One region of the Lysinibacillus sp. S1 genome, then DNA from elsewhere that is predicted to be linked to it. Evidence: predicted binding sites of a transcription regulator. Region 1 holds the regulator's gene; each other region holds the start of a gene.
The links. Region 1 encodes LexA, which represses DNA repair genes until DNA is damaged. Its sites were predicted from a motif close to CGAACATATGTTCG; they were not measured.

Region 1 (4,443 bases):
AGCCGTTGAAAAGATTATTCTTGATTTAGCTGAGATTGAAGAGGTGACAGGAACTCGTATACTGTCTTTAACTGTTCAAGGTGAGGACGGCACTGTGACACCTTCAGATGTATCGAATGATCTTAATATGTTGGAGCAGGCTGAAGCAGAGGTCAATGGTGATCAGGAGAACAAGGAGACTACTACACCGATTGCATCTCTTTCGAAGGACTCTTTACCAACTAATTTAAAGCTTGTTACTTTTATATTAGAGGTGGGTGCGCTTGATTTTAATTCTCTTGAAAGCTTTTTACAGGAGGTTGAACAATTAGAGCGTGTCATGAAAACCGATAAGATTGAATTTAAATTGCCTGGAGAGCAGGCACAGCTTGAGAAAGATGCAGATCTTACGTTAAAGGCAACAGTGCAAGTGACAACGTTCTATTACGAAGAACAACAATAACTTTATTGATAGGCGCACCATACTGCATTTGTATGGGCGCCTATTGGTTTAGGAGGACATAAAATTGGAAATGGCTTATACGATCTTTATTTTTTTATTTGGACTTGTCTTTGGCTCTTTTTATAATGTAGTTGGCTTACGTGTACCACAGAAGGAGTCGATTGTACATCCTCCTTCACATTGTCCAAAATGTCAGAGACGACTGACGGCGCTTGATTTAGTACCAGTTTTGTCTTATGTATTGTTAGGAGGAAAATGTCGTGGTTGTGGCAATAAAATTTCTTGGGTTTACCCAGTCATAGAATTAATGACAGGTGTATTATTTSCCTTTGCTTATGGGCAGTTAGGCTGGGGCATAGAATTGATAGTAGCACTCTTTTTTATCTCCTTATTAGTTATTATCGTTGTATCAGATTTAGCCTATATGCTAATTCCAGATAAGGTGTTAGTATTCTTTTTACCTGTGCTAGCTATTGGACGAGTGCTGTCACCATTAACACCGTGGTGGGACTCTCTTGTGGGTGCTGTGGTTGGTTTTGGCATATTATATATCATTGCTGTGCTATCAAACGGTGGCATGGGTGGAGGCGATATTAAATTATTCTTTTTAATTGGTCTCGTTCTGGGTACGATTGATACACTGTTAACGCTATTTTTAGCTGCAGTTATTGGTATGATTGTCGGGATTACCATGTTATCGAAAAACAAACAGGGGAGAAAAACACCCATTCCGTTTGGGCCATCTATTGCATTGGCCGCAGTTATTGTTTATTTCTATGGCGATGTATTAATTAATTGGTATCTAGGCTTTTGGTAATTGTGCAATTTTCAAGAATTTGGAGGGAAGCAAGTGAAACCGATTATTGGTATTACAGCCTTTGTTGAGGATGATTTATCCTCTCGATTAAATGCTGCTTACAGTAAAAGCATCATTGAAGCAGGTGGAATTCCACTGATTATTCCAATTGGAGTAGAAGAAGAGGCGGCCCAGATTTTAGCCCTTACAGACGGTTTATTATTATCTGGTGGTCATGATGTGCACCCATTTCTATTCGGGGCTGAGCCTTCATTAAAGCTTGGAAAAATTCATCCAGCGCGAGATACGATTGAGTTAGCATTGATTGAAGCCGCATTCCAACGTAAGATGCCTATTTTCGGGATCTGTCGAGGAATTCAAATACTAAATGTTGCATTAGGTGGTACCTTATATCAGGATATTGATAGTGATCACTTTAGTACCAAGTTACTCCAACATATGCAGCAATCAGGTCGAGCTGTAGCTACCCATTCTGTACAGGTTATTGCTGACAATCTATTAGCGACTATCGTTGAACAAGAGAAAATAGCAGTGAATTCATTTCATCATCAAGCGGTGAATGTTTTAGCAGAAAAATTAAAAGTAGCGGCAAAATCTAACGACGGTATTATCGAAGCGGTAGTTCATGAGGAGATGCCATTTTGCTTAGCTGTTCAGTGGCATCCTGAGGAACTAGCCATAGCAGGAGATGAGAGTGCTCAAAAGCTATTTTCAGCCTTTATTGAAGCGAGCTTAAAATTTAAGAAGGAAGCTTAGAAGAGGCATTGTACAAAGAATCCAATCGTATGTGGATTCTTTTTTTGCGTAAAAAAGAGGATACATGCTCTTAGAAGGAACATAATCCTCAAAATCTGCTTTAATCGTTAATGTACACGTCTGTAAAGACCTACAACTTGTCCTAAAATAGAAACTTGATCGACTATAATTGGTTCCATAGAAGAATTTTCAGGCTGTAAACGGAAATGGTTTTTCTCTTTAAAGAAACGTTTTACAGTTGCTTCATCCTCAGCTGTCATAGCTACAACAATATCCCCATTATTAGCTGTTGCCTTTTGTTTTACAATGACTAAATCTCCATCTAAAATCCCAGCTTCAATCATTGATTCCCCCATGATTTCTAGCATGAACAATTGATCTTCACTTGTGCCATACGTATCGGGTAATGGGAAGTATTCTTCAATATTTTCAATTGCTGTAATTGGAGAACCAGCTGTAACCTTCCCGACAAGTGGGACATGGATCACCTGTTGTTTTTGAATGGATTCTTCAGGCTCTAAAATTTCAATTGCGCGTGGCTTTGTTGGATCTCGACGAATAAAGCCTTTTTGTTCTAATCGAGCTAAATGTCCATGAACAGTTGAACTGGAAGCAAGTCCAACTGCTTCACCAATTTCACGTACTGATGGTGGATATCCTTTAGCTCGTACCTCTTCCTTAATGAAAGCTAAAATGTCCTCTTGTCTTTTCGAAACTTTTTTCATGAGTGCTCACCTCTTTTTTCTAAAATCATTCTTCTTATTTGATAGTATAACAGAATGCGAACATGTATGCAAACATAGGTTCGAAAAGTGTTTGACAAAAACGTTTGTTCGCTTTATTATGGGAACATACATTCCGAACAAACATTCTTAAAAAGGGGTAATGATTATGACATGGTTTAAGAAAAACACACATATCTCAATTTTAATAGGAGCTTGTTTATTATTTGCAGCATACCTTTACATTACTGATCCAGGAAAAGTTAGTTACGCAGAAATTCAAATCGAACATGGGGATAGCTTGTGGTCGTTAGCCGAGCAATATCGTGGTAAGATGAGTACTGATGATTGGATAAAGCTTGTAAAAACTGAAAATGAACTAGCAGATATTAAAATTGTAGCGGGAAAATCTCTAGTTATTCCTGTAGTGAGTGATCAAGCCAGTCCCATCAATACTATCGAAATTGCYAGAAATGAACAATGATAAATAATCAACTATCGGCTGTTGTCTATTGTCGCGTAAGTACTGAAAAAGAAACACAAAGCTCCTCATTAGAGCGCCAGCAGGAAGAGTTGCTGCGCTATGCTAAAGAGCAAGGCTATGCGGTGAAGGGCGTGTTTAAAGATCAACATAGTGGCTATGATGTAGAACGTGAAGGCTTGCTAGAAATGCTTGATTTTATAAAAGATAAGAACATTAATGCTCTTTTTGTCCAAGATGAAACTCGTTTAGGACGAGGCAATGCAAGGATGGCTGTATTACATTTATTACAAAAGTCAGCAACTGATGTTTTTTCTATGCGTGATGCAGGCCCAGTCCAATTAAATGAAATGGATACGATGCTGCTTGAAATTTTAGCGATTGTAGAGGAATATCAACGTAGAATCCATAATGCTAAAATTCGACGAGGTATGCGACGTGCTGTAGAAAACGGTTATCGTCCAGAAAATAATTTATCGAATCGAGGTAATCCGCAGGGGCAGGAGCAAAAKGATCTACCTGTAGACGAAATTGTGAAGCTACGCAAACGTGGATTTACCTTTGAAGAAATTTCTATAACGCTTAGAGGGTTAGGCTTTGAGGTAAGTAAGGCGACAGTACATCGTCGTTTCCAAGAGCACCAAGAAAGATTAGCAGGAAAATAATATTCCTGCTAATTTTTTTTGTAAAAAACTACTGAAGGGAAGAAAAGCTTTCGATGATAACATGATTTGGCAGTTGGAAAGGGTGCTCTTTATTTATTCGGTCATAAAACATGATGCCATTTAAATGATCGATTTCATGCTGTACAACGATGGCCCCGTAGCCCTGTAACTGTATAAGGAGTTCATGTCCATCGATGTCGTAAGCTTTGACTTTAATTCTCTCATATCTCGGTACAAAACCAGGGACAGGTCGATTTACAGATAGACAGCCTTCTCCTTCCGGTAGATAAATCATATTAAGGGAATGACTCATTATTTTAGGGTTAATCAGCATCATTTCTTCGTCATCAAAGAGTACAGCAAACATTCGTTTATCTACGCCAATTTGATTAGCAGAGAGTCCACTTCCAGGGCGAAGCTTATATTTTTTTGCTAGCGTTTGATTTTGGCTATTTTTCAGATATTGCAGCATGGCTAGGAGGGTATTTCGGTCTTCATTGGTCACTGGTCTCGACACTTCTTGAGTTTGTTTTCTTAAAATTGCCGAGTGTTCTTTCACA
Region 2 (14,024 bases), 550 kb from region 1:
CCAAGAATATGTTTGAGGACGAGACGCAGGATAGTTGACTTAATTCCACAAAACATCTGCTAGATAGTATGTTTTCGTTTCTAAAAACGTTATAATAAAAAGATACGGAGCTTTATGATTAAAGTGTTAGCTCCATGACTAACGTTCGGAGGATTTAACGATGATTGAATTAGCAGATGTACGCAATGTGTTAGACACTACAGCCAAAAAATTGGCGGACTTTAGGGGGTCTCTTTGACTTAGAGAACAAAGAGGCACGTATTCAGGAGCTAGATGAAATGATGCTAGAGCCAGGCTTTTGGGATGATCAGCAAGGTGCTCAGGTGATTATCAATGAAGGAAATGGCTTAAAAGCTATTGTCAATGAATATAAAGATTTAGTGGAAACACATGAAAATTTAGATATGACACTGGAACTTTTGCGTGAAGAACCAGACGAAGAATTACAAGAAGAACTAGGCAAAGAACTAGCAGAATTCCAACAAAAGATGGCTGATTTTGAGCTTCAATTACTGCTAAGTGGCCCATACGATCAAAACAATGCCATTTTAGAGCTGCATCCTGGTGCTGGTGGTACGGAGTCACAGGACTGGGGTTCAATGCTATTACGTATGTATACACGATGGGCTGAGAAGCGTGGATTTAAAGTGGAAACAGTGGACTATCTACCAGGAGATGAAGCTGGGATTAAATCTGTAACATTGTCGATTAAAGGTCATAATGCTTTCGGTTATTTACAAGCGGAAAAGGGTGTGCATCGTCTAGTACGTATTTCTCCATTTGATTCGTCTGGCCGCCGTCATACGTCCTTCGTTTCCTGTGATGTTATGCCAGAGTTTGACGACAATATAGAAATCGATATTCGTACAGAGGATTTAAAAATTGATACGTATCGTGCAACAGGTGCAGGTGGTCAGCATATTAATACGACAGATTCTGCAGTCCGTATTACGCATATTCCTACTGGTACTATCGTACAATGTCAAGCTGAGCGCTCCCAGATTAAAAACCGTGAAAAAGCGATGACGATGTTAAAAGGGAAGCTATATCAATTAGAACTTGATAAACAGCAGGCACAATTAGATGAAATACGCGGTGAGCAAAAAGAAATAGGCTGGGGCTCCCAAATTCGTTCGTATGTCTTCCACCCATACTCGATGGTGAAAGATCATCGTACAAATGAAGAAACAGGTAATGTGGGTGCTGTGATGGATGGCGACTTAGATCCATTTATTAATGCCTATTTACGTTCAAAAATAAATTAATACCCAGATTCCCCAAGAGTGAGATGCTCTTGGGGAATTTTTGTTAAAAGGGTGGATGATAGGGTGCATCTTGGCTCAGCTGTTTTCGTTCATTCATGTAATATTTATACAGCATAGAAGCGTTAAGAAATTGTTTACTAATGGAAGCATAACGAATAGGTAGTTCGATTTGTTTATCATTTTTTAACGTTACAATACACCCCAATTCACTAGGAGTAATATTAATAATTGCATGAAGCCCTATCCATATATTGTGAATGGAGCTGGGTGAATAAGTTGGCAGAAAAATACAGGGATAACCATAATCAAAGGCCACGACGATTGGTAGCTTATGTTGATTGCCGAAAAAACGTTTAGCCGATTGTTTTGCGGCTTCATAAGTTGATCCTAATGAGAGACAGGATTTTCGAAGGACATGCATCGGTTTGCGTGTAACAATCAGCTCATTATGCTTATCAATCACATGCGTGAAGACTTTGGAGTCATGCTGAATAGGTTGCAGCAAATAAGTATTGAATGAAATTAAGTAGCCGTTTACAAAGTTAGTTGTCATATAGGGAGTGCCTCCTCTTTTCTAGTGATAACGGTAGTGTAAAACAGAATATGACTTTCTTAAATTAAATGAAATAGTTGAAAATCGTTCAGAAAAGCACGAAATGCCTAGAGAATTTGCTCTAAATATAAAATGATTAATAGCTAATCCAAGATATTTTCGAATCGTAAGCATTGCTTTTTAAATTCAATTTTCATATAATTTAGAAAAGGATCGAGGTGGGATCGTTGGATAAATATTATTCGTATACAGATTTTCTGAAAGCCGTTGGTCAGTCGAAAAAAGTTGATGAGGCAGAGAAATTATTAAACGAGATTTATTTAGATTTATTTTTAAATCGTATCCAGCGTATGCATCGGCAAGAGCAGCTCATGGTTCTGATAGATAGAGCACTCGATGAAAAAGATGAAAACGCATTTTATCAATACGCATCCGAACTAACTTCCTTACACCAAACAGAAGATGAATCATATTGACGAACCCGCTCTCCATATCTATTGGAGAGTGGGATTTTTTTGCCTTTGAAAATAGTTGCAGAGGATGTGAAGATTGTATGTTTTGGTTAGAAGAAGTGATCTTGCTTATAGAATGGGGAAAGTCATTTAAAAAGTTTGAGACGCTGTTTATAAAAAAAGTGAGAGACGCTCTAAAAGTACAGACCCCGGCTCCTGAGAGAGTGTGAGCTGCACATAAAGCAAAACAGGAAATCCCATCCATCGATGAAGCTTGAAAACCTAATAAAACGGCTATTATAAGAGTAACAAGTTAAATTGACTGTATTGTTATGTAATAAAAATTTTAGAGATGAAAAAAAAAATTACAAACATTCGTTCGTTAAATGTTCGAAATTTTAATATTGCTATGCTAAAATATATGTACAAATTGGAAGAAAGGACGGGGACATGAGTGCAAACATTTGATTTACAAGCGCCATATCAGCCTAACGGGGATCAGCCACAGGCCATTGCGGAATTAGTGGAGGGTGTGAAAGCAGGCAAACGTCATCAAACATTGCTTGGTGCTACTGGAACAGGTAAGACGTTTACCATTTCGAATGTCATCCAGCAAGTCAAAAAACCAACACTAATTATGGCACACAATAAAACACTAGCTGGCCAGTTGTATAGTGAATTTAAAGAGTTCTTCCCAAATAACGCCGTTGAATATTTTGTCAGCTACTATGATTACTACCAACCAGAAGCTTATGTACCGCAGACAGATACCTATATAGAAAAAGACTCTAGCATTAACGATGAAATTGATAAGCTGCGTCACTCTGCTACTTCTGCATTGTTTGAGCGTGAGGATGTCATTATTATTGCATCTGTGTCCTGTATCTATGGTTTAGGTTCTCCCGAAGAATATCGAGAAATGGTTGTTTCCATTCGTACGGGTATGGAAATTGAACGTAATCAGCTACTGCGCAAGCTTGTAGACGTTCAGTATGAGCGAAATGATGTTAGTTTTACTCGCGGAACATTTCGGGTACGTGGAGATGTAGTGGAAATCTTCCCAGCCTCTCGTGATGAGCATTGTATTCGTGTGGAATTTTTTGGGGATGAAATCGATCGCATTCGTGAGGTAGATGCACTAACGGGAGAGATTTTATCGGATCGAGAGCATGTTGCTATTTTCCCTGCATCTCACTTCGTTACACGAGAAGAGAAAATGCGTAAAGCGATTGAAAACATTGAAAAAGAATTAGAGGAACGACTTGCATTATTACGTGCAGAAGATAAATTACTAGAGGCACAGCGTTTAGAACAGCGTACACGCTATGATTTAGAGATGATGCGTGAAATGGGCTTTTGCTCTGGGATTGAAAACTATTCACGTCATTTAACATTGCGTGAAGCAGGTGCTACTCCATATACTTTGTTAGATTATTTCCCCGAAGACTTTTTACTTGTGGTTGATGAAAGTCACGTAACACTTCCACAGGTTCGAGGAATGTACAATGGTGACCAAGCACGTAAAGGAGTGCTCGTAGAACATGGCTTCCGATTGCCATCTGCTCTAGATAACCGTCCATTACGTTTTGAAGAGTATGAAAACCGCGTACATCAAGCGATTTATGTATCAGCCACACCAGGTCCTTATGAACTGGAGCATACACCAGAAATGGTAGAGCAAATTATCCGTCCAACTGGATTATTAGATCCATTAATTGATGTACGTCCTATTGAAGGTCAAATTGATAATTTAATTGATGAAATACAAGATCGAATTGCGCGTGATGAGCGAGTTTTAGTGACAACGCTAACGAAGAAAATGTCTGAGGATTTAACGGCTTACCTGAAGGAAATGGGCTTAAAAGTAGAATACTTACATTCAGAAATTAAGACACTAGAACGTATTGAAATTATCCGTGAGCTACGCAAAGGAACGTATGATGTGCTAATAGGTATTAATCTATTGCGTGAAGGTCTTGATATCCCTGAGGTGTCCCTTGTGGCAATTTTAGATGCTGATAAAGAAGGATTTTTACGTTCAGAGCGTTCATTGATTCAAACCATTGGTCGTGCTGCTCGTAACGCGAATGGTCATGTCATTATGTATGCGGATCATATAACAGACTCGATGAAAAAGGCGATTGATGAAACGCAACGTCGTCGTGCGTTACAAATGGCTTATAACGAGGAGCATGGCATAACACCTCAAACGATCATTAAGAAAATCCCAGATGTGATTCGTGCAACACAAGTAGCAGAAGAAGAGGAATCGTATGTAACAAAGGCAACAAAAGGCAAAAAGCTGACAAAGGCGGAAAGAGAACAGCTCTTGGCTTCTCTAGAAGTAGAAATGAAGGAAGCAGCAAAAGCGCTTGACTTTGAACGTGCGGCTGAGTTACGAGATACAATATTTGAATTGAAGGTAGAAGGGTGAATGACTTGTGAAAAATACTGAAATCGTCGTGCAAGGTGCACGTGCTCATAATTTAAAAAATATTAATGTCACAATTCCACGTGACCAATTAGTCGTTTTAACAGGATTATCGGGCTCTGGAAAGTCTTCTCTAGCATTTGACACAATTTATGCGGAGGGCCAGCGTCGTTACGTTGAGTCCCTCTCCGCCTATGCCCGTCAATTTCTTGGACAAATGGATAAGCCAGATGTCGATGCCATAGAAGGTTTATCGCCTGCTATTTCCATTGACCAAAAAACGACAAGTCGTAACCCACGATCTACTGTCGGTACGGTAACGGAAATCTATGATTACCTACGTTTACTTTATGCACGTATTGGTAAACCGATTTGTCCAAATCATGGCATAGAAATCACTTCCCAAACGATTGAGCAAATGGTGGATCGTTTATTAACCTATCCTGAGAGAACTAAGATGCAGCTCCTTGCACCAATGGTTTCTGGACGTAAGGGTACCCATGTTAAACTGCTAGAAGATTTAAAAAAGCAGGGGTTTGTTCGTGTACGAATTGATGGGGAATTGCGTGATTTAGATGATGCTATCGAACTTGATAAAAATAAAAAGCATTCCATTGAAGTAGTAGTGGACCGTGTTGTTATGAAGGAAGGGATTGCTGCTCGTCTGAGTGATTCTTTAGAAACGGCTTTACGCCTGGCAGATGGACGTGTGCTTGTCGATGTGATGGAACATGAAGAGTTATTATTTAGTGAGCATCATGCCTGCCCATTATGTGGTTTTTCTATTGGTGAGTTAGAGCCTCGTATGTTTTCATTTAATAGTCCGTTTGGTGCTTGTCCAAGCTGTGATGGCTTAGGTTCAACACAAGAGGTAGATTTAGATTTAGTGGTGCCTGATTGGGATCGTTCCTTGTTAGAGCATGCCATCGCACCATGGGAACCAACAAGTTCGCAGTACTACCCACAATTACTAAAAGCTGTATGTGATCATTACGATATTCCAATGGACGTGCCTGTGAAGGATTTGCCAAAGGAAAAGATGGATAAAGTTTTATATGGCTCTGGAAAAGACAAGATACACTTTCATTATGAAAATGAGTTTGGCAATGTGCGAGATCAAATGATTGAATTTGAAGGGGTGGTGCGCAATGTTGAGCGTCGTTTTAAAGAGACGACATCCGATTATGTTCGTGAGCAGATGGAAAAATACATGGCACAGCAGGCTTGCCCTTCATGTAAAGGGTATCGTTTAAAGCCTGAGACGCTAGCAGTGAAAGTAGCTGATAAACATATCGGTGAGGTCACACAATATTCAATTCAGGAAGCAGACACTTTCTTTAAAGAGCTTGATCTCACTGAAAAGGATATGCAAATTGCTCGATTAGTTTTACGAGAAATCGAAGAACGATTGGGCTTCCTTGTGAATGTTGGTTTAGACTATTTAACATTGAGTCGTGCAGCAGGTACATTATCTGGTGGAGAGGCACAACGTATTCGCCTTGCTACGCAAATTGGTTCACGATTAACAGGAGTCCTCTATATTTTAGATGAGCCTTCGATTGGTTTGCATCAGCGAGATAATGATCGACTGATTAGCACATTACAAAATATGCGTGACATTGGAAATACGCTGATTGTGGTAGAGCATGATGAAGATACGATGCTTGCTGCAGATTATCTCATCGATGTAGGACCTGGAGCAGGCGTCCATGGCGGTCAAATTGTGGCAGCAGGTACACCACAGGAAGTTATGAATAATGAAAAATCCTTAACTGGACAATATTTAAGTGGTAGAAAGTTTATTCCTTTACCAATTGAAAGACGCCAACCAAATGGTCGAAAGCTCTCCATTAAAGGTGCCAAGGAAAATAATTTACGCAATGTTAAAGTAGATGTTCCATTAGGCTTATTTGTAGCAGTGACAGGTGTGTCTGGTTCAGGGAAATCTACACTGATAAATGAAATTTTATATAAATCTTTGGCACAGAAGCTTAATCGTTCAAAGGTTAAGCCTGGCGAGCATAAAGAAGTGACAGGTATCGATGAGCTTGAAAAAGTAATCGATATTGATCAATCGCCAATTGGTCGTACACCTCGTTCAAACCCAGCAACTTATACAGGTGTTTTTGATGATATTCGCGATGTTTTCGCAGCAACAAATGAAGCAAAGGTACGAGGCTATAAAAAAGGACGCTTTAGCTTCAATGTTAAGGGCGGTCGCTGTGAAGCATGTCGTGGTGACGGCATTATTAAAATTGAAATGCATTTCCTTCCAGATGTTTATGTACCATGTGAAGTATGTCTCGGCAAACGTTATAACCGTGAAACACTTGAAGTGAAGTATAAAGATAAGAGTATTGCAGATATTCTCGATATGACAATTGAAAATGCAGTAGTGTTCTTTGAAAATATTCCAAAGATCCAGCGTAAGCTACAAACGATTGTTGATGTGGGGTTGGGTTATATGAAATTAGGGCAACCAGCCACAACCTTATCGGGTGGTGAGGCGCAGCGTGTAAAACTAGCCTCTGAATTACATCGACGCTCAACAGGGAAATCCTTCTATATTTTAGATGAACCAACGACAGGATTACATGCCGATGATATTGCTCGTTTACTTGTCGTTTTACAGCGTCTTGTTGAAAACGGTGATTCGGTATTAGTTATTGAGCATAACTTGGATGTGATTAAAACAGCTGATTATATCATTGACTTAGGTCCAGAAGGCGGAGACAAAGGTGGTACGATTGTTGCAACTGGTACACCTGAAGAGGTAGTAGAAGTAGCAGGCTCCTATACAGGCAAATACTTAAAACCAATTCTGGAACGTGATCGTATGAGAATGGATGCATTGCTAGCAGAAGCTACTAAGTCTTAAGGGTTTTACATTCGAACGGAAATGATTAATCTGGATTGAAAGGTGATCTTAAATTGGGGAAAGTCGCTCAATCCAGATTGAAAATGATTCGAAATGTGAAGAACCCACTAAAACAGAGGTCAGAAGTGATCCAACTAATCTAAAAAACGAGCAATAAAATCTTCAGAGGTAAAAGCCTGTCGATGTTGAAATGAAAAGACCCAATTTATTCAATTTTGCAGTGAAACTTTTCACATGATGAATCGTATAAATAGTATAACGAACTGAGGGAGGCTATTTATTTATGCAAAATGAACGTCAACGAATTTTAGAACTTGTAGAAAAAGGAACAATTTCGGCACAAGAGGCGATTACATTATTAGAAGCATTAGAGCAACCTGGCAAGTCTACTCAACATGTTATGAATGATGTGTCGAAAGAGACGCAATCCTTTTCAAATGAAAAAGAGCCATTATTTGAAGAAAAATCAAAAGATGGTGACAAGAAAAAAGATGATTTTATGAAATACTTCCAAGATGAAATGCAGGATTTTCGTAAGGATTTAACGCAAATCGGTTCTCTTTTTATGGATATGATGAATACGGCTGTTAAAAAGGTAAAGGAATTTGATGTAGCTTCTCCATTTGGAGATAAAATTGAATTTACCCATACAGAAGAAGTGGCTGCTGCCAATGTGGACAATATTATTGTTGAATTACCGAATGGTAACTTCTCATTGGAATCCAGTGAAGGGGAAACTATTCAGGTGATTTGCAAGGTAAAGGCACCTTTGATGAACGAAAGTGAAGAAGAAACTCGTAATCACTTCTTAGAGCAATTTGTTGTGAAAGAGGAAGCGCAATCACTTCGTATTTTGAGCCAATTAAAGCTTGTTCAAGTCAATGTGAAGGTGCTAGTACCAAAGGATAAACTTGAAAAATTATCTGTTCGTCTAATGAATGGTAGTGTTTCATTACAGGATACAGAATTTGAAGAATTAAAAGTGAAAACGTTAAACGGTGCCATTAAAGGTACGAAATTTAATTTTGGAAAAGCTGAAGTGGATTCTTCTAATGGTTCCATTGAATTAACGAATGTTCGAGGTAAGGATTTAGAGGCTGAAACATTGAATGGGCGTGTTTATTTGGATGGTGCATTGGATGAAGTTGAAGCTAAGTCTGTCAATGGACATGTAGTCGTAACAACATGCTCGACAAATTCTTCTAAAATTAAAGCTCAAACAGTTGCTGGAGCAGTGGAATTATATGTCCCAAGAACAATTTCATTGAGCGGTAAAGTCGTAACGAATTTCGGTAAAGTGGATGTGGGGATCCAGGATGTTTCTAAAATGGAGTCACAAGATCAATTCTTATCCAAAGTAGTCCGTTTCGACAAAGAAGTTGAAAATGCGAATCGCCTATTTATCGAGGGTGAATCGAAAACTGGTGCTGTTTTAGTGCGTTACACAACAACAGATGAACAACAAATTTAACAGTAGGAGCATTCAAGTTAAAGCTTGAATGCTTTTCTTTTCAAACAGGATTCGACCTAGCACATAGAGGCGAATCTTGTTTTATTTTTGTCATATTCTTAAGGATAATGGCAAGGAAAGAATGAAATAGAAGGAACTGCCACGGATTGAAATGAAACTGTAATAAAAAAACAGAAATAGAGTGCTATAATAGTAAAAGAAATACCTCTTACATAGATGAGAGTTTTAGGTGGTTTAATCATGATAGAAATGAAAAATGTGACAAAGAAATACCCAAACGGTGTTGTTGCGACAAATGGTATTTCAGTTAATATAAAGCAAGGCGAATTTGTGTATGTAGTTGGCCCAAGTGGAGCAGGGAAATCCACATTTATTAAATTGATGTACCGTGAAGAAAAAGCAACATCAGGACAAATAATTGTAAATGGTATTGATTTAGCAACTTTAAAGAATAAGAAGGTCCCTTTTTTGCGCCGTCAACTTGGTGTAGTTTTCCAAGATTTCAAATTGCTACCTCGTTTGAATGTCTATGAGAATGTAGCGTTTGCGCTTGAAGTAATAGAGGAAAAGCCAGATGAAATCCGACGTCGGGTTATGGAAGTGCTAGAACTAGTTGGATTGAAGCATAAAGCAAGAATGTTTCCAAATGAACTTTCAGGAGGAGAGCAGCAACGAGTATCGATTGCTCGTTCAATCGTCAATGTCCCAAAAGTGGTGATTGCAGATGAACCTACAGGGAATCTTGACCCTGAAACATCATGGGAAATTATGAATTTATTTGAGGAAATTAATGCACGTGGGACAACGATTGTAATGGCAACCCACAACCGTGAAATTGTAAATACGATTCGACGTCGTGTTATTGCAATTGAAGGCGGCTTAATTGTCCGTGATGAACACGGAGGTGAATACGGCTATGAAATTTAGTACAGTAAAGCGCCACTTCCGGGAAAGTATCAAATCACTTGGTCGAAATAGCTGGATGACCATTGCCTCTGTCAGTGCCGTTACCGTTACGCTCATTCTAGTAGGTGTTTTTGCGCTTATTATGATGAATTTAAATAAAGTAGCAACGGATTTAGAAAATGATGTCGAAATTAAAGTGTTAATTGATGAAACAGCAGATGAAGCTGCTGAAAAAGCACTCATCGAAAAAGTCAAAAAATTGCCTGGTGTCTCCGAGATGACGTATTCCACTAAGGAAGATGAGTTAACCAAGCTAGTAAAAGACTTCGGTGATGATTTTAAACTATTTGAACAAAGTAACCCTTTACGTAACGTTATTTATGTAAAAGCTGCTGATCCACAGCAAACAGCAAAAGTTGCGAAAACCATTGATAAATATGAGTATACATATGATGTAATGTATGGCGAAGGAAAAGTTGAAAAACTATTTAACTTCTTAAATATTAGTCGTAATGTAGGAATCGTACTTATTTTAGGGTTATTATTTACGGCAATTTTCTTAATTTCGAACACAATTCGTATAACGATTATAGCTCGACGTGATGAAATAGAAATTATGAAACTTGTAGGGGCTACAAATTCATTCGTGCGTATCCCATTCTTATTAGAAGGTATGTGGCTTGGAATTTTAGGTTCAATTATTCCGATTGCGGTTGTCACGACCCTTTACCACAATATATATAAAATTATTGCACCACGTTTACAAGGAGAGCTTGTTCAATTACTAGATTTTTCTCCACTTGTGTATCAGGTAAGCGGTCTTCTGTTACTCATTGGTGTACTGATCGGTATTTGGGGAAGTTTCATGTCAGTACGTAAGTTTTTAAAAATTTAGTCACAACGGATATTTGTGAAAAAGAAAAGAATAGTCGAAGGGGAGTTCAATCGGTGAAAAGTAAGGCGAAAAACATATTAAAAACACTTGCAGCAGCATCTGCTCTAATTCTTTTTATCCAAACTCCATCAGCATATGCAACAAGTTTATCGGATTTAAAAGAAGAAAAGAAACAAGTTGAAACAAAGAAGAATCAGTTAAATTCATCTATCAGCAATAAATCAAATGCAATTACAGCTAATCAAGAAAAGCAACAACAAATCTTAGATCAAATTCAAGCATTGAACGCTGAAATCGACAAAACTAATAGTAATATTAAAAAAGTACAAGCAGATATTCGGGCAACAAATGAGGAAATTAAAAAGTTAGAAGCTTCTATTGAAGAGCTTTTGCATAAAATTGAAGAGCGCGATTTATTGTTACAAGAACGTGCACGTGCCATTCAAGCTGGGGGCTCTGTAAGTTATTTAGATGTTTTGCTAGGCTCTAATAGTTTTGTAGACTTTATTGATCGTTTCTCTGCAGTTAATGCATTATTGGAAGCGGATCGTCAAATTATTCAAGATCAAAAAGATGATAAACAAAAATTAGAAGAGCAAAAGCAAAGTGTAGAAGAGAAACGTAAAAACTTAGAAGGTAAAAAAGCCGAGCTTGAACGATTAAAAGCATCATTAGACAGTCAAAAAACTGAGAAAAATAAACTAGTAGACCAATTAGAAAAAGAGCAAGAAAAGCTGAAATCAGAAAAGGTATTACTTGAAAAAGAATACTCAGAGGCTTTGGAAGTAAGTCAGGAATTGCAAGATCAAATTATTGCTGAACAAAATCGTTTGGCTGAAATTGCACGTCAGCAAGAGGCAAAACGTAAAGCAGCGGCCGCGGCAGCAGCTGCTGCTGCTAACAATGGTGGCGGATCATCTGGTGGTACAGTCCATGCGCCTCAATCAAACGGAACTTGGATAAAACCAACGAATGGTCGCTTAACATCACCATATGGTTGGCGAAATCTTGGAGCAGGTCCTGAATTCCATTATGGTGTCGATCTTGCAAATGCAACGGGAACACCAATATGGGCAGCAGCAGATGGCGTTGTTTCTTACGCAGCACCACTTAGTTCGTATGGTAATGTTGTCATTGTAACGCACTCTATCGATGGACAAATTTACACAACCGTTTATGCACATTTAAGTGCATTTAATGTTAGTGTAGGACAAGAAGTAACACAAGGTCAGCAAATTGCAGCCATGGGTAGTACAGGTCGCTCTACTGGCCCACACTTACACTTTGAAGTGCATATTGGTCCTTGGAAAGGACAAGCAGTCGGCAGTGTAAATCCACTGAAATATATTCCATTGTAAACATAAAAGCTATACACTAGCGTTTTCTAGTGTATAGCTTTTAATATTTCATCGAATGTTTCACCATTCACCAACTTATAGGTTTGCCCATTAATAGCCAATAAGCCATTTTTGCAGAACAGTATTTTTAATGTATGGTCAAAATAAGTAAGATCCAATTGATAGACAACATCAGCTTTTTTGTTATTTAATAAGGTTCTTTTTAATTCCAAAGTACGTAAGTCTAAACGCAAACATCTAATCGTGGATTTTCACGATTGAGAATGCAAAGCTTTTATTGGTACCATTGTCAACTTCCAAATCGTTATCTTATTTACTATTTCTAGAAGATCTTTATTAAGAAAAAATCTTGTAGTAAATTCTTTGTTCAATACTCTGAGTACAGCATCAGAACACTATTACTAAGACAAATAGCAGCAATCCATAGTATAAGTCGCTTTGAAAGCATAATTCCTCCCCTTTTCTCATTTTACGAAATATTCCATTGAAAGTTTCATCGCTATTATAAGATTCTAAATTATGTTATGATGAATATATACTTAGTGGGGTATTTTTATTGTTGTTATTTCTGAAGATTTTCGTAAAACAGTGTGAAATAGTCTTTTTTTAAAAAGGTTCTATGCTATGCTTTCGGAGGAGGATTCGTTGAATTGATAAATACAGAGTGGTACTCAATCCGTACATTAACTTTACCAGCTACTGCAGTCGCTTTACTTATTACTTTTTTTATTGTGTGGCTTATCTTGCGCTTACAATTTTCTAAAAAGTGGTCTGAGCTATATAGTGATGCCATTTTCACCTTTATTATTGTTTGGAAGTTAAGTTTGCTTGTAACAGATTTCAAAACGGTAGTAAACAATCCAATTACATTGCTTTATTTTAATGGCGGAACAATGGGTGTTCTTCTCGGTGTCATTGTAGCATCTTTGCAAATATGGAGAAAGCGACAGAGTCTACAGCTTGAGGAACAAGAGATGATAGCTGGTAGCTGGGCTATTATTCTCACGCAATCCATTTATCAAATGCTTGCTGTGCTATTTAATGACAACAACACATCAAGTGAAGTTATAACATTAGCTGTGCTAAGTGTAGTCACGCTCGTCATATTATGGAGATTAGTAGCGGTGAAACAAGCTCTCATACTCTATACAATTAGCTATTTGATAGTGGCTATCTTCCAGCCGCTTGGTATAGGGCAAACAGCTGTGGCTGTCAGTGTAATACTACTTTGTTTGGGCTTAACTATTCAGCATGAACGAATCAATGTGGGAGGTAAGAAATGAAAAAAAATATTGGACTGCTGATCGTTGTGCTATTAGTGGTTGCGATGATTGGTACATATGTAAAACAACAAATTGACGAAGAACGTGCTATTGATAAATCGGCCCTAGGTAAGGATATGGAGGAGCTAGAAACCGGCTTAAGCAAAGGCGATATACCGCCTGATTTCACCTTAACAAGCTTAGACGGGGAAGATATCACGTTAAGCGATCTTCGTGGAAAAAAAGTCGTTTTAAATTTCTGGGCGACATGGTGCCCACCTTGTAAGGCGGAAATGCCTCATATGCAAAGCTTCTATGATGAGTATGCAAAAGAGAAAAACGTTGAAATTATAGCGGTCAATTTAACAGAAGCCGAACGTGATGTGACCGCTGATGCCAAAGTGGACACAGTGATGACATTTAGAGATAGCTTTGAGCTAACGTTCCCTATTTTATTGGACCCTGACAATGAAGCTGGCTTGAATTATCAAGTCATCACGATTCCAACCACTTATTTTATTGATTCCAAGGGCCTCATTCAACGCGCCATCAG
Region 3 (14,024 bases), 2.1 Mb from region 1:
CATAACTTTTTGACGCATTCCCTTTGAAAAATGTGAAGGGAACCAATTTAATCTTTTCTCCATTCGAAATTCTTTTAACAGTACCTCAGAACGAGCATCGAGTGTTGCTTTGTCAATACCGTAAGCCATTGCAGTTAATTCTAAATGCTCTCTTAATGTTAGCTCATCGTATAATACAGGGGTTTCAGGAATATAGGAAAAGGCTGTACGATACTTGTCCGTATCTTCCTTTAATGTTACACCATTTAGACGAATGTCCCCTTCCTTTGGCAACATTGTTCCTATAATATGTTTAATCGTTGTACTTTTCCCAGCTCCATTTAAGCCGATTAAGCCAACTAGTTCACCTTCTCCAATCGTAAAAGATAGATCTTTAATAACAGGTTTTCTTGTATAACCACCTGTCACATGTTGTACCTCTAATACTGACATATTCTCACTCCTCTTCTTGTATTATATTTTATCAAAAATTAGCAAATGATACAGGTTTGAGTATGATAGAATGTACTTACATATACGTTAAGGGGGAAATTCTTATGAGCGATTGCCTATTTTGCAAAATTATTGATGGTTCCATTCCAAGTACAAAAATTTATGAAGACGATCATGTCTATGCATTCACAGACATTTCACCTGTTGCAAAGGGCCATACACTATTAATTCCAAAGCATCACTGCAAAGATTTATTTGAAATGCCAGAGGAAGTGGCTCGTAATCTATATGCTGTGGCACCAAAAATTGCAAATGCAATTAAAGCAGCATTTCAGCCGATTGGTTTGAATACCATTAATAACAACGGTGCTGCAGCTGGACAAACTGTTTTCCACTACCACTTACATTTTATTCCGCGTTACGATGAAAAAGAAGGGCTAGGCTTAATTTGGCAAACACAAAAGTACTCACCAGAGCAGTTGTCAGAAGTAGCAGAAAGTATTAAAGCCAATCTATAAGCCATTTGTAATATATTAACATCTGAATGTTCAGAATGCTGTATTGCAAATTTTTAAAATTTAGCGTACAATCACAAATAAGTTTCGCTAGCGGTCAAGAGGACACGTTAGGAGACAAATAGATTAGCATAGTCGAGGAGAGATTCAAATGAATACAAAGAATTTAGTATTAATGGCACTGTTAGTAGGTGTCGGTGCTGCACTTTATGTGGTTACACCAGGAATGGTGAATGGAATGAAGCCTGATTTTATGTTAACCATGATGTTTATTGGTATTCTATTATTCCCAACAGTGAAAGAAACGTTCCTACTTTCTCTTTCAACAGGGGTGCTTTCAGGTTTATTTACAACATTCCCAGCAGGTCTAGTTCCAAATATTATTGATAAAGCTGTTACTGGTTTTGTATTTTTAGCTGCTTTAATCATTCTCAAAAAACTGGCAGGTCATTTCGCCGTATCTGCTGTCTTAGTTGGCTTGGGAACAATTCTTTCAGGAACTGTCTTCTTAGTAGTAGCGCTTTTTGTGTTTAATGCAAATGTTGGCGCGACGTTTGCGATGCTATTTATTGGCGTTGTCCTTCCAGCTGTCGTATTTAACGTTGTTGCGTTTGCCGTTATTTATCCAATTGTTTCAAAATTAGTGAAGCGCTCTAAATTCAATACAGCTATTTCTCAAATTTCATAAATAAACACTTTAAATAATCAAAAGAAACTAAACTGTGACGGTCAAATCACTCGTTTAGTTTCTTTTTTCTTTTTGTATTGGTGCATTTCATGGTTTAATAGTAAATAAACATGACTAGAAATGAGGTATCTAATATGAAAGCAAAACCATTTTTACTTGGACTAACGACAGGAATTATCGGTGGGACAATCGCTGTACTTTTCTCCACGCCACAATCTGGGCAACAGCTACGTGCTTCTGTTAAACAAAATGTTGACCAAACAAAGGGTATGCTCCTTGATGTAAAACAACAAGTAGGAACTGTTAAACAATCTGTTAACACATTAACAAATGAAGTAAAAAATAATATCCCACAAATAATAAATGATTTAAAGCAAACAATTACGACTTTTACTGAAGAAATCGAACCAACGAAAAATAATTTACAACAAGAATTAGATGCTTTACAGAATTCGATAAGCGAAATCGAGAAAAACATTGCACAAATTACAGAAAATAAGAAAAAACCTCAAGAAAAAGTTAGCGACTAAAGTCCTTATCAATAGTTAGATAATCTGTATTTTTATCAAAAACTATTGCTATAATATTATTTTTTAGCCACTTTTCAATTTTTTAATTTTTCTAACTTTAAACTTTTTTCCTTTACTGCTATAATATTTTTAAAAATGTGAAAGAAAGCAGTAGGTGATGGCTTTGTCAGAGGAATTATATACACAAAAAGAAGCGATGCTTTATAGTCAAAGAATCGCACAGTTATCAAAAGCGCTGTGGAAAGCGGTTGAAAAGGATTGGCAACAATGGATTAAACCTTATGATTTAAATATTAATGAACACCATATTTTATGGATTTCATACCACTTAAAAGGCGCTTCCATTTCTGATGTTGCTAAATTTGGCGTGATGCATGTTTCTACAGCATTTAATTTCTCCAAAAAATTAGAAGAGCGTGGCTTTCTTAAGTTTTCCAAGCGTGATGACGATAAACGTAATACGTATGTTGAACTTACAGAAGCTGGCACAGAGCTCATTATAGAGATGAATAAAAACTACCATAATACGTATCATTCCGTACTGGAAGGATCATTAGCATTAAAAGATTTATATGGCCGTTTCCCTGATTTTTTAGATGTAATGGCTGTTATTCGTAATATCTATGGTGAAGATTTCATCGATATTTTCGAACGCTCTTTCCAACATTTCCGTGATTCCTTTGACACACTAGAAGAACGCACACCTGTAAAAGGATAAGACGAAGCTTCAAACTGCACATAATTTTTCCTGCAATTATTTATAAGTTGAACATAAATGAGTTATACTACTGTTCATTCAGGAATGAGTCATGTGAAAGGAGGTATTTCAGAAATATTTCTGAAGTACCTCCTTTTTCTTGCATTCTAACATAATTCAATTTACATTAAATAGGACACTTCCTATTCGGAGTTGATAAAAAACCATGCATTGCTGGAAAATTTTAAATTTAGAACATCATTACGGTACTACGCGTATTATTATAATGGGTGTCATTACTTTTTTATTGGTCTTTTCTGTTTCGTATGTAACGTTTAATTTATTTAATGAAGAGCATTATACAGATCGACTATTCTGGCTCTTTGTGATAGCTGTGCTAACACTTTATCCCATTCACAAATTTTTGCACTTTGTGGCCCTATTTGATTTACGCCAACATTTAAAATTACGTGTACGTAGTCAGTTTTATATAATTCCTGTTTTACACATGCGAATTCGAGAGCCATTATCTAAAAATCGATACATCTTAGCATTACTTACGCCTTTTATCGTTCTAAATACTAGTATTATAGTTGGAACATGGCTTTTACCAGCCTATACCCATTATGGGACATTGCTGTTAGCCTATCACTGTAGTCTATGCCTGATTGATATCCTTTACGTAAAGTATCTCTTGAATTCACCTAAAAATTCACAAATAGAGGAAACACCTAAAGGCTATGAAATTTTAGTTCCACCGACCGTTCACTAAATTGCTTGTACTTGTTTTTTATTGACGTTCTTTGTTATGCTATTACTATTGAAAGAGGGGAGGAATAGACTTGCTATTAATGATTGTAGTTCTATTCTCGGTATTCTATTTATTTCAAATTAACCGCATGACATATGCTCTATGCATGCGACGTGAAATTCCCGAAGAAAACCAACCAAAAATATTCCGAACTATAAATATACTTATTACTATCCTACTTGTCTCATTCTACATTGAAATTTTATATGCAGTTTAACAGAAAATTCCATTACGCCAAGGCGTAATGGAATCTAAATTTTTTCGGGCTTTTTTGAAAAGCCCCTTTCAAAACATGTGCACCATCCGCGCCCGTCCGCACGCTTGAAGATAAGTCGAGCCCCCCATGCAACAACTTTTACTAATCAAATAAATTGTTTAGAACCTAAGGCATGCGGCGCGAATGTCTAACATTGTTAAGAAAAGCTAAGAGTTAAAGCTCTTAGCTTTTCGCGGTTTTATTAATTAGTATAGGAACGCTGCACCAACGATAATTAATAAAATAAATAACACAACTAATAAAGCAAAGCCTGAGCCGTAGCCACCGCCACCGTATCCTCCGTTGCCCATAACTTCACCCCCTTTCTTTTCTATATCCTATGCGCTTCAAAATTTGAAATATAGGCAATACTCAAGGGGGAACCATTTTGTTTTTAAAACGTTTATGTTATAGTAAAAAATGGACGAAACCATGTTAGGAGAGAATATCCACTATGAAAAAGACAGTTTTATCTTTAACTTTAGCTGCATCTGTATTAGCGCTTGGTGCTTGTAGCGGCGGAGACAGCAAAGCAATCGTTACTTCTAAAGTGGGCGATATTTCAGTAGCTGATTTTAATGAAAAGGCAAAAGCTTTAACAGGCTCATATGTAATGCAGCAAATGGTGACTGAAAAAGTTTTAGCTGACAAATATGAAGTAACAGATAAAGAAATCAAAGAAGCGTATGACACAACTGCATCACAATTTGGTGATGGCTTTACACAAGCGCTTGCTGAAAGTGGTTTAACAGAACAGGGCTTTAAAGATTCTTTACGTGTTCAACTTCTTCAAGAAAAAGCTTTAAAAGATCAAGCCATTAAAGAAGAAGATGTGAAAAAATACTACGAGCAAATGAAAACAGAATTAAATGGTCGTCATATTTTAGTAGCAGATGAAAAAACAGCAAAAGAAGTAATTGAAAAAATTAAGGGTGGCGCTAAGTTTGAGGACGTTGCAAAAGAGTACTCAACAGATACTGGCTCTGCTCAAAAAGGTGGAGAGCTTGGATGGTTCTCTGTAGGTTCAATGGTAGATGAATTTAACGATGCCGCTTATGCTCTTGAATTAAATACATTAAGTGAACCAGTAAAATCTAGCTTTGGTTACCATGTAATTGAAATTACGGACAAGCGTGATGTAAAAGGTGTTGGTTCATTTAAAGACGAAGAAGAAAACATTCGTTCAACTATGTTAAGTAAACTGAACCAAACTGGTGAAGCTCAAACGATTCTTAAAGATATCGTTGCAAAAATGGCTAAAGATGCCGATGTGAAAACATCTGATAAAGATTTAAAAGAACCGCTTAAATTCTTTACAACAACAAGTGAAGAACAAGCAAAAGCAGCTGAAGAAGCAGCTAAAAAAGCTGAAGAAAATGCGCCAAAAGAGGATTCCGAAGATAAAGCAGAAGATACTGACAAGGAATCTAAATAATTAGAGTCTAGTATATAACAAAAGAGAAGCACCCTGATACATCAGATGCTTCTCTTTTTACTCTATTTTACTTTAAATTGGCTAATTTCAGTTTGTAGGTCATTTGACATTGTCTGAAGAACATTTGCAGCACTTGCTATTTCCTCATTAGAAGCACTTTGTTGCTCGATAGATAAAGCAATATGCTGTATGCCCGAAGATGTGCCATTTGCTATGCCAACGACTTCTTTTACAGCCTCATCTGTTTGACTAGCTTTCTCATTGACACGCAAGACAATATCCTTTACCTCCGTTGTACGATGACTTATCTGTTGCAAATATACGACTATATTTTTAAAGGTATCGCCTGTCTGTTCAACAGACTCACGGCCTTCCTCCACAAACTGTGTACCGCTATTAATAGCATAAACAGCACTGGAGGTTTGGTTTAAGATATCATCCACCAATGTTCGAATATTATCTGCAGCCTTTCCAGATTCCTCTGCTAACTTTCTTACTTCATCTGCCACTACTGCAAAGCCTTTTCCAGCCTCTCCTGCACGAGCTGCTTCAATAGATGCATTTAATGCAAGCAAGTTTGTTTGATCTGTAATACTTGTAATCAACGCTACAATCGTACTGATTTCCTTCGATTTTTCGCCTAAAGCATTTACAACTGCAGTTGACTGATGAACAGATTCATTAATGGTATTCATTTTTGCAATCGTTTGCTCAATTAACTGTAATCCTAAATCAGCCTTTTGGTTCGTTTCATTTGCTATTGAGGCAACTTCCTGAATAGCAGAAGATGCATGATCCATATCTTTAGTAATTAAATGTGCTGATTCAGATAATAAATCCATTTGCCTTAATTGTCCTTCTGCACTGGAGGCAATTTCCCCAATGGCACCCGAAATAGTTTCAACTGTTTGACTGCTTTGTTCGGTAATCGTTGTAAATTCCTTTGTAAAGGTTGATACATCTGTCGATGCTTTATTCGTCTTTTCAATGACCGTCCCAATTTGTACTAGCATATGATTAAATTCAGTCGATAATTGACCAATTTCATCTTTTAATCGATCATCAATACGAACAGTTAAATCGCCATCAGCAGCCTGGGTCATAGCATTTAACACACGCTTTACACGCCTTAAGACAATATACCTTGTACATAACGAAATAATTACTGTGCCAATAAATAACGAAATAAATGTATTAATGGCAACCCCAGCACTTCCATTCAAATGCACTACCTTCTCGAATTGACGACTAACAAATTCTGAAATATGGGAGCTAATAAATAAACTTATGCCGATAGCTAGTATCATTTTGAAAATTAAACTTTTCCAAAACTTAATTTTCCGTGAAAAAAGTCCCTCTGTATCCATTACTTTTCCCCATTCCTATAATTTCTCTCTCTATTCTAAAATAAATATTCACATTGGTACAATAGTTAGGCACTACAATTAAATATATGAATACTTAGACTCAGAGAAATTAATATCGAATAGCTAGACAGCAACGTTAGTTTATGGGACGATTGATATTGCTTTTTAAATAGTAGGCTTATAGAATGAACGATTATCAAGTGGGAAGAGTCTCTCTGTAAATTCACCCGGTGTCGTTTTACCTAATGCCCTTGTTAACATATTCATCTTTGCATCAATGTTATCGATATAATGCAAAATTTCTGCTTCCTGAATCATAGGTTTTTTCGGGCTACCCCACTCTTCTTTCCCATGGTGTGACAATACCATATGCTGCAACAGCATGACTTCTTCACCTTCAATTTCAAGCTCACTAGCAATCTTAGCAATTTCATTTACCATAATCGTAATATGACCTAATAAATTGCCCTCCACTGTATACATTGTGGCAACTGGGCCTGATAACTCTACAACCTTGCCTACATCATGTAAAATAATTCCAGCATATAATAAGTCACGATTTAATGTTGGATATAGGTCAGCAATGGCTTTACCTAGTTTGAGCATGGAGACCATATGATCTAATAAACCTGATGCATAGTCATGATGATTTTTAGTCGCTGCTGGAAAAACTAAAATAGCCTCTTGATGTTTTTTAATTGCTGCTCTTGTAATCCGTGAGATATTAGGGTTTTTAATGTCAAAGAAAAATTGCGTTAATTCTTCATATAGTTGTTCTTTTGGTGTTGCAGAGGATGGCACTAAATCGTGAATAGCAATTCCTTCCTCTGGCTTAGCAACACGGATAGATTTAATACGCAATTGATTCTTTCCTCTATAGTCATGAATCTCTCCGCCAACACGTACAATGGCTTCCGCATGGTACATCTTTTCATGATCCTCATTCGTATCCCATAGCTTTGCCTCTATATCCCCACTCTTATCTTGTAATATTAGCGACATAAATGGCTTCCCAACGGTTGTAACCCCTTTTGTCGCTTGTTTTATTAATAAAAATTGATCAACTACTTCTCCAACTTGGAGCGTCGTAATCCCTTTCATGTTGACGCCACTCCCCTTTCATTTGCTAATGCTCCTATATCGACAATCTGGTTTTTTTGCCAATAGTTGAGCATTGTGTCATGACAAGTAAAATATAAAATTTGACGTTCATATCCTACTTCTTTCATTAATTGTACCATTTTGTCTGTGCGGTTTCGATCAAAATGGACAAAAGGATCGTCCATAATCATTGGAAATGGTGCAGCGCTCACTAGGGTTTTTGCTAGAGCCATTCGCAATGCAATATAAGCTTGCTCTTTGGTAGCCTGGGACAACTCCACCATTTGATAACGTATCCCTGCAGCATCCTGCGCTACAAAATAACCATCCTCATGAATCGAAATTTTGTCATAGTTTCCTCCTGTTAGTAAACGGAATATAGCATTTACCTCTTCAAGGACATGAGGTAATTTTTCTTCACGAAGACGGAATAGTGTTTCATGAATAGCTGTCGCCACAGCTTTTTTAGTTGCCCACTGCTCAATTAACTGCTGCAATTCCGTTTTCTCCTGCTCAAACTGTTGAAGTAATTGACCATACTTTTCATCATTTAATAGCTGTTCTTTTTCCATTAGCAAAGCAGCACGTTGTTCCAGACATTTATCAATTTCTAATTGCAATGATTGCTGCTCTTGTTCTAAAGCACATATGTGTTCGCTAACAGAGTCCTCAATCAGATTTTCCTTCTGTTGAAGATCGAGTGAAGATAATTGAGCCTGGACGGTTTGCAATTCTGTCTCAATTTTTCTTCTCTGTTCAAATTGCTCATGCATTTCATAATAAGCCTGTTCATTTTGGATCTTTGCTTCTTTGAATAGCTCGTACATTTCAGCAGTATAACGATCCATTCTTGATTGTCCACCTTCTATTTTTATTTGGACGCTGGCTAGCTGATCTTTTGCATGCTGTGCTTGCTGCTGTTGCTGTTGTGCTTCAAGGTAGGCTGTTCGTAAATGCATATAAATTTCATGTTCATTATAGGCTCCCTCTAAAACCCGTTGAAGCTGCTCATAAATGTTGTTCTTTTCTACCAGCGTTTCTTGCAACAGACTTGAGGTACTGTTTCTTTTAGCTGCTAATTCTTGTACACCACGAATACGCATAAATAATTCGGGCATTAGCGATCTGGCTATCGTTCCTTGTAAGCGATAACGCTTTAAAAAATGTTGGAGCGTTTGAGTGGCCTCTTCACTCTCTACCTCCGTTAGTTGAATTTTATATTCAAGAGAAGTATATTGCTGCTCCTTCTCTTTCTGCTGTTCATTGATGTGCAACCAGCGATCTTCATATCTTTGCTTCTTTGCAAGAACTGCTTGTACTGTCAATTCCTCTTGCTCTAACTCCCGTAGGAGGATGCTATGCTCTTTATTAGTAGGTTCACTTGCTTGCTTAACATATCGAATAAACAAAAAAGTTAGCAATGATAAAACTGCTCCAATTAGAATTACAACTATGTTTTTTTCAAATACACCATAAGCAAACGACATGAAGCAAATCAGTAGGACAAGCCAGATAAAGTCATGAGGCTGCTTCTGCTTACTGCGTTGCGATTTGGCAGAACGTAGTTGCTCAAGCCTCCGCTTTTGTTGAGGCCATTGTGCTAAAATATGTTCTTCCTCACTTGTTAATGACTCACGCATTAGCTGTTGCTTCTGTTTGGCTATTGCATCTAATTCTAGGTGTACTTGCTCTAGTGAACGTAGATGAAATTTTAGCTCTTCCTCCGCCTCCTCTAATTTACTTAATTGAAGCTGAAATTGTTGCTCCTGTTGGAGTGAAACTGTTTCGTTCAAAAGATTTTCTTGTGCTTCTTTCTCTGTTACACCTAGTAAACGAAACTGTGCTTCAATTTCTTGTTCGAGCAAAAATAGATCATCCTGTAAATTTTGCTCTTTCACCATTAGCTGATGCCACGTTGCCTCTTTTTGCATAAGGTAAGCCATTTCATTGACCTTTTGCTCATCCACTGTTGCAAGTATTTTCTCCTGCAATATTTGATGCTGCTCCTTTAATTGCATCAGTTGCTGACTTTCATGTAACAGACGATCCTTTACCTGCTCATACCGTCTGATACCCTCTGATGGAAACTGAACATGTTGAAAATTGGTCATTGTCTGTTGCAATGTCTGTTGCTGCTTGAGGAGAGGGAGTGCTTGCTTTTGAATAGTTAATTGCTGCCATTGTTGCTGTTGCCGTTTTTGCGTACCAAATAGCTGTTCTAAATTTTGCTCAAGTAATTGTAATTGCTGTAATTTATCCTCAAAGGTTTGAATCTTCACCTGTTCCTGTTTAATTGTCCGCTCAAGCTGCTTTAGTTGTTCAATCTTTTGATTAATCAATGGCACTTTACCTGTCTTTTTAAACAGCTCACTAGCCTCTTTATCCATTTTCTTTTCAAGTGCGGATAAATACTGAATACCTGTTGTACCTGAGGCAAGTAGCAAGTGGGTTAGCTCCTCTTCAGACATTTTTTCAATACCTTGTAGTTCATGCAGCGAAAAAGAAAAAATGGCTTCAAAGGATGCCCTAGAATATCCATATAAAAGCTTTACTAACAACTCATCTTGCCCCGTCGTTCCATCCTCTAGGTAGACAGTAACATCACCAGCAGCCTTTCCTTTCACACGTTCAACTGTACATTGACCATAAATAGGGTGTAAAAGTGTCAGCTGACCTCCATATTTCGTTGAAATTTTCGGCTCATATTTGCGCTGTATCTGCTGCCTTGTTGGGAAACCAAAAAGCATTTGTAGTATAAACTGCTGTATCGTCGTTTTTCCTGCTTCATTTAATCCATAAAAAATAGTGACACCATCATTTAACGAAATGGAGATATTTTCATGCTTACCAAAGCCATAAATTTGGATTTTCTGTATTGTCAGCATGTAATCACGCCCTTTGAATTTCTTCTGCTAATAATGTCTGTGCACGATGGGTTAAGTTCTCAATATCCTTTTCACTAAGTGGCTCTATCAGCCTCGCACCACCAGCATATTGGTACAAATCTTTTAGAATATCCTTCCATTCATTACTGTCCCATTGTTCCATTAAGCTCACAACGGATTGAGTTGTTGCTGTATGCTCATAAAATCTCGCTGCCTTTTGCAACACCATTTTTTGTACCCAACACATTGGGTCAATACCTTCCTCAGCCTCTCGAATAGTCTCTAACCATGCATCTACTGTTGCATGTTCAAATAAAGCTTCCGTTTGTTCGTCAATATTTTGCAAATGAAGCTCTACTACCGATGCGCCATACTTCTTCCTATTAGCTGTAATAGCTTCTGCACATCTCTTCAATAATTCATTGGCGTGTACCACATTCGTACAATCCACCTCAATGGTGCTATAAACAACAGCAGAGGTAGAGATAAAATCAAGCTCAGTCGATGTTTTGGATAGCGTCACATCATAAAAGCCTTTCATTCCTTGTTCTTTACGATGTCGACTTTGAATATTGCCTGGATAAACAATTGGAGGGTTTTGATGTAAAAGCTGTCGTTTATGAATATGGCCAAGCGCCCAATAATGATAGTTCTTTTCAAGTAACTGTTGTTTTGTAAAAGGGGCATACACATCATGTGTTGTATTGCCTGCCTCACTGCCATGAAGCATACCAATATGAATGGCATGCTGATCATGTGCAGTTGGATAGCTTTCAATAACAGATTCCTTTAAATGACGTTCAGGATAGCTAAAACCATATATATTCACTTGTTGACCCCGTATTTTTAATTGAACTACACTCGTTTCAGCTGGTAATTCATAGACATTACTTGGTAAAGAAAAGCGTGTCCATGTACCATTTAAATGATCATGATTTCCGTAGCTCACAATGACAGGGATATTGTGTTGAAAAAGCTTCTCCATTGCATCTTGAAATCTTCGTTGTGCTTGCAAGCTACGATTTTCACCATCATAAATATCCCCAACAATTAGTAAAAAATCAGGTTTTTCCTGAATCGCTTTAAGGATAATTTTATCAAACGCTTCAAAAGTGCTTGACCGTATTTTCTTTAAAATGGGTTCGGGTAGACCAAATAAGCCCTTAAATGGACTATCTAAATGTAAATCTGCCATATGGAAAAAACGAATTGCTGACATCCAATCACCTCAAATAGTAGATAATTCTCTCTTTAGTACAAAACCAAAGTAATAATATGTTGTTTATTCAAAACCGAATATTTGTTCTATTTTATCATAACTCATGTTTGATGAAAAATGCTATTACGGAAAAAAACAACATCGCCTTACTTTTTCCACAATTTTCGTAATTTATCAAAAAATTCACTAGTTTTACCGTGAAGTTTATAAATCTTCTATGTATAATAGAAATATATTCAAGTAAAAGGGTGGGGTCTGTATGGAGAATTATCGTTTTACAGCTTTTGAAAAAACAGGGGAAACATTGTTTGATGAAACTTGGACTTTTGAAAATGATGAGGCTGCTAAACTAAATGGACAACAACAAATTGAGGAAAAAGGTGTTGCCGATAAAACTCATCGTCTTGTAAACGCTTCAGGTAAATTAATTTTATTCCATGTTTAGTGGCTAATAAAAGGCACGTAGTCAATGGTTTGCTACGCGCCTTTTATTATTTTTATTTCCCTACAAAGACAGGCGTTCTTTTCTCTACAAATGCATGAATGCCCTCGACATGATCTGTTGTTTTACGCATTGCAGACTGGCCCTCAGCCTCTAATGCTAAGATATTTTCTAGCTGTGGCATATTTTGTGCATGTAGAATTTTTTTCGTTGTAATCATGGAAGAAATCGGGGATGCAAGCATTTTCCCCACCACTTGATCTGCCATTGCAAATACAGTGCCCTCTGGTGCAATATAATCAATTAACCCTGCATCTAATGCTTCTTTTGCTGTTAATACCTTTCCCTCCCATATCATTTGTTTCGCTTTAACAGTACCTACACGCTCCTTCATGAAGAAATGACCGCCCCCATCTGGAATCAGTCCAATTCCAATGAAATTCATAGCAAGTTTACTATTTTCACAGGCTACAATAATATCTGCCCCTAGTGTTAGACTAAATCCTAAACCTGCTGATGCACCATGAACCGCTGCAATCACAATCATTGGTAGCTGATAATATGCCTTCACGATACGTGTCAGATAAACCATTGCCTCATCAATATTCAGTGGTTTGCTTTCATCTAGCATTGCTTTTATATCACCACCCGCAGAAAAGACCTTTCCTTCTCCACGAATAACAAGCACCTGAATATCTTTTTCCTGCTGTAGAGCCTCAAAGCATTCTGCAAGTTCACGCATCATGACATCATCCATTGCATTCATCGCCTGTGGGCGATTCAATGTTAAGGTTGCTCGACGCTCTAATTTTTCTAATGTAATCGTTGAAAATTCCATCTCTATAACCCCCAAATATGAATAGTCATTCACTATGTATAATTCGTGTTTTTTTTGAAAACTCCTTCTCTCTAAGCAAAATTGCTCCTGTTATGCTATATTAAAGGACGAATATCGAGATAAAGGTGGTAATGTATTTTGACACAAAAAGACTATCGTGTATTACTTTATTATAAATATATTACGATTGAAGATCCTGAAGCGTTCGCAGAAGAACATTTAGCATTGTGTAAAGAGATAGGGCTTCTTGGTCGTATTTTAGTAGGTTACGAAGGTATTAATGGAACTGTATCAGGTACCATTGAGCAAACAGATGCTTACATGAATCATATGAAGGCAGATGCTCGTTTTAGCGATATGATGTGGAAAATTGATGAGACTGAAGGGCATACCTTTAGAAAAATGCATGTACGTCCTCGTCGAGAAATTGTTCACCTCGGTTTAGAACAGGATATCAATCCGTTAGAAATCACAGGTGATTATTTAACACCTAAAGAATTTATGGAACAGATGCAAGATGACAACACCGTGGTTATCGATGCCCGTAATGACTATGAATATGATCTCGGTCATTTCCGAGGGGCTGTTCGACCAGATATTGAAAACTTCCGTGACCTACCTGCTTGGATGGAGGCGCATAAAGAAGATTTTGCAGATAAAAAAATCTTAACTTATTGTACAGGTGGTATTCGCTGCGAAAAATTCTCTGGTTGGCTAAAACGCGAGGGCTATGGTAAGAGCGTAGGTCAATTACACGGCGGTATTGCTACATATGCGAAGGATCCTGAGGTAAAAGGTCAATTATGGG

Region 2: the regulator LexA is predicted to act here: its motif matches at 2,639-2,652, upstream of uvrB (excinuclease ABC subunit UvrB).
Region 3: the regulator LexA is predicted to act here: its motif matches at 12,011-12,024, upstream of ACHZEU_RS17690 (DNA repair exonuclease).

The regions. Positions count from the first base shown of each region.
Region 1 covers NZ_CP173154.1:1,451,889-1,456,331, reverse strand. Annotated here, with positions in the region: partial or broken gene ACHZEU_RS07685 (hypothetical protein) at 1-442, shown strand, start outside; gene ACHZEU_RS07680 (prepilin peptidase) at 507-1,259, shown strand; gene ACHZEU_RS07675 (gamma-glutamyl-gamma-aminobutyrate hydrolase family protein) at 1,293-2,015, shown strand; gene lexA (transcriptional repressor LexA) at 2,123-2,740, opposite strand; gene ACHZEU_RS07665 (LysM peptidoglycan-binding domain-containing protein) at 2,907-3,221, shown strand; gene ACHZEU_RS07660 (recombinase family protein) at 3,218-3,883, shown strand; gene def (peptide deformylase) at 3,912-4,443, opposite strand, start outside.
Region 2 covers NZ_CP173154.1:1,997,027-2,011,050, reverse strand. Annotated here, with positions in the region: gene ACHZEU_RS10270 (competence protein ComK) at 1-38, shown strand, start outside; one part of gene prfB (peptide chain release factor 2) at 161-235, shown strand; one part of gene prfB (peptide chain release factor 2) at 237-1,265, shown strand; gene ACHZEU_RS10260 (competence protein ComK) at 1,309-1,818, opposite strand; gene ACHZEU_RS10255 (IDEAL domain-containing protein) at 2,046-2,294, shown strand; gene uvrB (excinuclease ABC subunit UvrB) at 2,725-4,704, shown strand; gene uvrA (excinuclease ABC subunit UvrA) at 4,712-7,579, shown strand; gene ACHZEU_RS10240 (DUF4097 family beta strand repeat-containing protein) at 7,863-9,050, shown strand; gene ftsE (cell division ATP-binding protein FtsE) at 9,291-9,977, shown strand; gene ftsX (permease-like cell division protein FtsX) at 9,967-10,851, shown strand; gene ACHZEU_RS10225 (murein hydrolase activator EnvC) at 10,905-12,209, shown strand; gene ACHZEU_RS10220 (hypothetical protein) at 12,860-13,492, shown strand; gene ACHZEU_RS10215 (redoxin domain-containing protein) at 13,489-14,024, shown strand, end outside.
Region 3 covers NZ_CP173154.1:3,543,381-3,557,404, reverse strand. Annotated here, with positions in the region: gene ACHZEU_RS17745 (ABC transporter ATP-binding protein) at 1-432, opposite strand, end outside; gene ACHZEU_RS17740 (HIT family protein) at 537-950, shown strand; gene ACHZEU_RS17735 (tryptophan transporter) at 1,099-1,635, shown strand; gene ACHZEU_RS17730 (YtxH domain-containing protein) at 1,770-2,165, shown strand; gene ACHZEU_RS17725 (HTH-type transcriptional regulator Hpr) at 2,323-2,883, shown strand; gene ACHZEU_RS17720 (DUF3267 domain-containing protein) at 3,089-3,634, shown strand; gene ACHZEU_RS17715 (YjcZ family sporulation protein) at 4,136-4,240, opposite strand; gene ACHZEU_RS17710 (peptidylprolyl isomerase) at 4,384-5,364, shown strand; gene ACHZEU_RS17705 (methyl-accepting chemotaxis protein) at 5,427-6,731, opposite strand; gene yhaM (3'-5' exoribonuclease YhaM) at 6,897-7,832, opposite strand; gene ACHZEU_RS17695 (AAA family ATPase) at 7,829-10,717, opposite strand; gene ACHZEU_RS17690 (DNA repair exonuclease) at 10,722-11,936, opposite strand; gene ACHZEU_RS17685 (YhzD family protein) at 12,196-12,381, shown strand; gene ACHZEU_RS17680 (enoyl-CoA hydratase) at 12,434-13,216, opposite strand; gene ACHZEU_RS17675 (rhodanese-related sulfurtransferase) at 13,355-14,024, shown strand, end outside.